Regions from separate parts of the Streptomyces sp. NPDC003034 genome, predicted to be linked through region 2. Evidence: predicted binding sites of a transcription regulator. Region 2 holds the regulator's gene; the other holds the start of a gene.
The links. Region 2 encodes HspR, which represses chaperone genes until heat shock. Its sites were predicted from a motif close to TTGAGNNNNNNNNNCTCAA; they were not measured.
Positions count from the first base shown of each region.

Region 1: lon (endopeptidase La) is a predicted target of HspR. The motif match lies at 940-958, and genes of this name have one in related genera.

Region 1 is NZ_JBSFTS010000008.1:24,546-26,995, reverse strand. Features, by position in the region: gene lon (endopeptidase La) at 1-917, opposite strand, end outside; partial or broken gene ACWDX7_RS11445 (rhodanese-like domain-containing protein) at 1,061-1,381, opposite strand; gene ACWDX7_RS11440 (glycosyltransferase family 39 protein) at 1,605-2,450, opposite strand, start outside.
Region 2 is NZ_JBSFTS010000049.1:1,769-4,218, forward strand. Features, by position in the region: gene dnaJ (molecular chaperone DnaJ) at 1-682, shown strand, start outside; gene ACWDX7_RS28115 (heat shock protein transcriptional repressor HspR) at 684-1,154, shown strand; gene ACWDX7_RS28120 (helix-turn-helix transcriptional regulator) at 1,285-2,283, opposite strand.

The sequences.
Region 1 (2,450 bases), on a different contig from region 2:
TCGGTCCGCTCGTTCCAGGGCAGTTCCAGGACGGTGTCCAGCCAGGTCCGGATCCAGGCGCCCTCGGGCGACTGGTCGCTGGCCCGCTCCAGCTTCTCGACTTCCTTGAGCGCGGACTCCCGTACCTTCTCGGGGAGGTCGGCGGCCTCCACGCGGGCGCGGTAGTCGTCCGACTCCTCGCCCTCCTTCTCCCCGTTGAGCTCGCGCAGCTCCTTGCGTACGGCCTCCAGCTGGCGGCGGAGCAGGAACTCCCGCTGCTGCTTGTCGACGCCGTCCTGGACGTCCTTGGCGATGGCTTCGGCGACGTCCTGCTCGGCGAGGTGGTCGGCGAGCGCCTTCACGGCCAGCTTGAGGCGGGCGACCGGATCGGCGGTCTCCAGCAGCTCGACCTTCTGACCGACCGTCAGGAAGGGTGAGTAGCCGGAATTGTCGGCGAGGGCGGAGACGCCCTCGATCTGCTGGACGCGGTCCACGACCTGCCAGGCCCCGCGCTTCTTGAGCCAGCTGGTGGCGAGCGCCTTGTACTCCTTGACCAGCTCGGTCACCGCACCCGGCAGCGGGTCCGGGACCTCCTCCTCCACGCTCTCGCCCTCGACCCAGAGCGCGGCGCCGGGCCCGGTGGTCCCGGCCCCGATCCGGACCCGCCCGTGACCGCGGATGAGCGCTCCGGGATCCCCGTCGGAGAGCCGCCCGACCTGCTCGACCGTCCCGAGCACCCCGGTCCCGGCGTACTTCCCGTCGACCCGCGGCACGAGCAGCACCTGGGGCTTCCCGCTGCCCGCCGCCGCCTGGGCCGCCTCCACGGCGCCCCGCACCTCGGCGTCGGACAGGTCCAGCGGGACGACCATCCCGGGCAGCACGACCTCGTCGTCGAGCGGTAGCACGGGCAGGGTGAGCGTTACGGACGTCGAAGCCATGATCTTCCCTCCGGCAGTGAAGTTGAGCTATGCCGACTCAATGCATCTGCGCCGCCCAGTGTTCCCCAACCGCCGTTCGCCAGCGGCGAACAGGGGGCGCCGGAGTCCGTGCCCGGCCTTGCGGGTCCGCCCGGAAGGAGCCGCTACGGCGTGCCCGTGGTCACCGGGAGGTGCGACGGCAGGCCCCACTCGCTCCAGGAGCCGTCGTACACCGCGACGTTCCGGTAACCGGCGAGCTCGGCGCCGAGGGCCAGTACGCAGGCCGTCACCCCGGATCCGCAGCTGAAGTACAGCCGCTCCCGCCCTGCCGCCAACGCCTCGAAGGCGGCGCGCAGTTCTCCGGGCGGACGCATCAGGCCGCCGTCCCGCTGGAGTTCGCCGGACGGGAGGCTGACCGCGCCGGGCATGTGGCCGCCGCGCAGGCCCGGGCGTGGTTCGGGCGCGGTGCCGGCGAAACGTGTACGTCGTGGGTCGCCTCATCGTGCCAGGGCCCATGGCATAGGGCGGGCCTTTCGGATCTGGTCGGCCGAGCCCGCGTCGTCCGGTGCCGTGCATCGCGAGGCGGAGCAGCTTGCCTCGTACTGGACGTACTGGGCGTACAGGGAAGCCCCGACAAAGCAAGCAGCCAGGGGCGGTGCCGGGCAGCGCGGGCCCGGCAAGACCCGAAAGCCCACCCTGGGGCGGGCTTCAGGGGCAGCCGCCCGGCCGGGCGTAGAGCGCGACCCGGGCGCCGCGCACCCCGGTGACCGCGCACAGCTCGAAGTCGGCGGCCAGCGCCTCCCGCTTGGCCGCCTCGTGCGGGTACGGGTCCAGGGGCTGCCCGGCCGGGTCCATCAGGGCGATCACCCGCGGGGACCCGGCCAGCGCCTTCCGGATCCCCGCCGCCGGCAGCTCCGTGCCCTGGAGGCTGCGCGAAGCCGCCGGGGAGCCGTCCAGGGCCACGTCGCGCAGGCCCTCGTAGACCCGCGGTGAGGACAGCAGCCACTCGCGCCGCCGCGACGGCAGGAACAGCACCGCGTCCCCGGGCCGGGCCCGTTCCCGGACCGCGGCGGCCACCGCCAGGGTGTCGTCCTTGCGGCTCTCGGGCGTCCGCAGCCAGGCCGACCAGAGCCCGAGGGGCACCAGCAGCGCCCCCGCGAGCAGCCACGGCCACGCCCGCAGGCCGCGGACCGCCGCCCGGCGCACCGCCGCCAGCCTCGCCCCGGCCAGCAGGGCGAGCCCCGCCAGCGCGTAGAGCACGTACCGGTCGACGTACCAGGGATGGACCAGGGACACCGTCATCAGCAGCCCCGGCGGGAGCAGCGCCAGCGGCAGGGCCACCCGTACGACCTCCCGGCCGGCCCCCCGCGCGAGCAGCAGCGCGGCGGCCGCGACCACCCCGTACGCGGCCCAGTCCTGCCAGCTCGGCCGCCCCAGCCAGCCGAGCTGCTGCTGCGCCTGCCGCGCGCTGACCAGGGCCAGCGGCGCCAGCCCGGCCACCACGGCCCCCGCGCTCCACCGCCAGCCGCGCGAGCGCCCGGCGACGAAGGCGTG
Region 2 (2,450 bases):
GTCTTCGCAGGCTCCCTGCAAGGCGTGTTCGGGCACCGGCGACAAGAACGGCACCCCCCGGGTGTGCCCCACGTGCGTCGGCTCCGGCCAGGTCTCGCGGGGCAGCGGCGGCGGCTTCTCACTGACCGATCCCTGCGCGGACTGCAAGGGCCGCGGCCTGATCGCGGAGACCCCCTGCGAGGTCTGCAAGGGCAGCGGCCGGGCCCGCAGCTCCCGCACCATGCAGGTCCGGATCCCGGCGGGCGTCTTCGACGGCCAGCGGATCCGGCTGCGCGGCAAGGGCGCGCCGGGCGAGCGCGGCGGTCCCGCCGGCGACCTCTACGTCGTCGTGCACGTCGGTGCGCACCCGGTGTTCGGCCGCAAGGACGACAATCTGACGGTGACCGTGCCGGTGACGTTCGCGGAGGCGGCGCTGGGCGCCGACATCAAGGTGCCGACCTTGAACGGCCCTCCGGTGACGCTGAAGCTCCCGCCGGGTACGCCCGGCGGCCGGACGATGCGCGCCCGCGGCAAGGGCGCGGTCCGCAAGGACGGCACCCGCGGCGACCTGCTGGTGACGGTGGAGGTCGCCGTCCCGAGGGAGCTGTCCGACAAGGCACGTGAGGCGCTGGAGATGTATCGCGAGGCGACGGAGTCCGAGGACCCGCGCTCCGCGCTGTTCGAGTCCGCGAAGGGAGCCTGACATGGACGGCCGCCGCAGCCAGCCCCGATTCGGCAACGGGGCTTACCAACTCACCGACGAGACCCCGGTCTACGTGATCTCGGTGGCCGCCCAGCTCTCGGGGCTGCATCCGCAGACCCTGCGCCAGTACGACCGCCTCGGCCTGGTCTCTCCCGACCGCACGGCCGGGCGCGGCCGGCGCTACTCGGCCCGTGACATCGAACTGCTCCGCACGGTGCAGGCGCTGTCGCAGGACGAGGGCATCAACCTGGCGGGCATCAAGCGGATCATCGAGCTGGAGAACCAGGTGACCGCGCTCCAGCAGCGCGTGGCCGAGCTCTCGGCGGCGGTGGACGGCGCGGCGGCCACGCTCCGGGCCCGCGAGGCCCAGGTGCACGCCTCCTACCGGCGCGACCTGGTCCCCTACCAGCCCCCGCAGCCGGGCAACGCCCTGGTGGTCTGGCGCCCGGCCCCCAAGCGCCCGCTGGACTGAGCGCCCTGCGCGTACGCGCGCCCGACGAGGCGGCGTACGCGCGCACGGCCAGGCCCCGCCCGGATGATTCCGGGCGGGGCCTCGTCGTGCGGCGGGGGGCGCCGGCGCTCGCTGCCGTGCGTCCGGGCCGTCAGAGCCGCGGTTCCTGGGCCGGGCCCGAGACGCGGCCCAGGATGCCCGACTGGGCGATGAGGTAGCCCAGTTGGGCGCGGCTGCCGCTGCCGAGGGCGGTGGCCAGCTTGGCGATGTGCGCGCGGCAGGTCCGTACGTTCATGCCGAGGCGGCGGGCGATGGCCTCGTCCACGTGGCCTTCGACGAGGAGCTGGGCGATGGAGCGCTGCACGCCCGAGATCCCGGACGGGGTCGGTCCGTAGGGGATCTGTTCGTTGAGCGGGGTGGCCCGCCGCCACAACTGCTCGAAGACCCTGACCAGATAGCGGACGAGCGCCGGGTGCCGCAGCTCCAGGGCGATCTGCTGGTCGTCGCTCGCCGGTATGAAGGCGACCGATTCGTCACAGATGATGAGCCGTTCAACCAGTTCCTCCAGCGTCCGGATCTCGACCTTGCCGCTGGCCATCCGGTCGACGTAGGCCATGGTGCCGCGGCTGTGCCGGACGGTGTGCTGGTAGAGCGTGCGCATGCTGACGCCGCGCCGGATGAGCGGCTGGTCCCGTTCTATCGCCTGGTTGAGGATGTTCTCCGAACGCCCGCCGCCCGGCTGGATGGTGAGCATTTCGGCCTGGCACTCGGCGGTGGCGACATTGAGAGCCGCGTTGATCCTGTTGAATCCCTCCAGCACGGTGATCGCATGCGTGGGCGCCGGCGTCAGCGCGCTGATGGCCATGAATGGCTCAAACGCTTCGGCGAGCTCGATGGAAGAGCGCCTGCGTTGCAGGATCTCCCGTTCGAGCGGGTGCAGGCGTTGAGCCAATGCCACCGAGGGCGGAACCGGACGGAGCCAGTTGTCGTCGTCCGGATCGGGGTGCAGCAGCGCGAATTCCAGCAGGCAGGGCGTCTGCTCGACTTCCTCGCGGGCGATTCGACCGGAGCTGAGGGCACTTGCGTACAGCTCGGCTCCCAGGTCGCACAGATCGGTCACCGCATGGGGATGTGTCTGGTTTATGCGCATAGTCGGCAAATCTCCCACCCCCAGGGTCCTGCATGTACAGGAACATGATGCATCGCCACGGTGGCAATGACGTGGCTCGATCAGTCATCGTCTGAGATGCGGGGGAGAGGAATCCATCAAGTGAGGACAACGTCGACCATGTACAAGAAATTGCTTCGCTCGGTGGC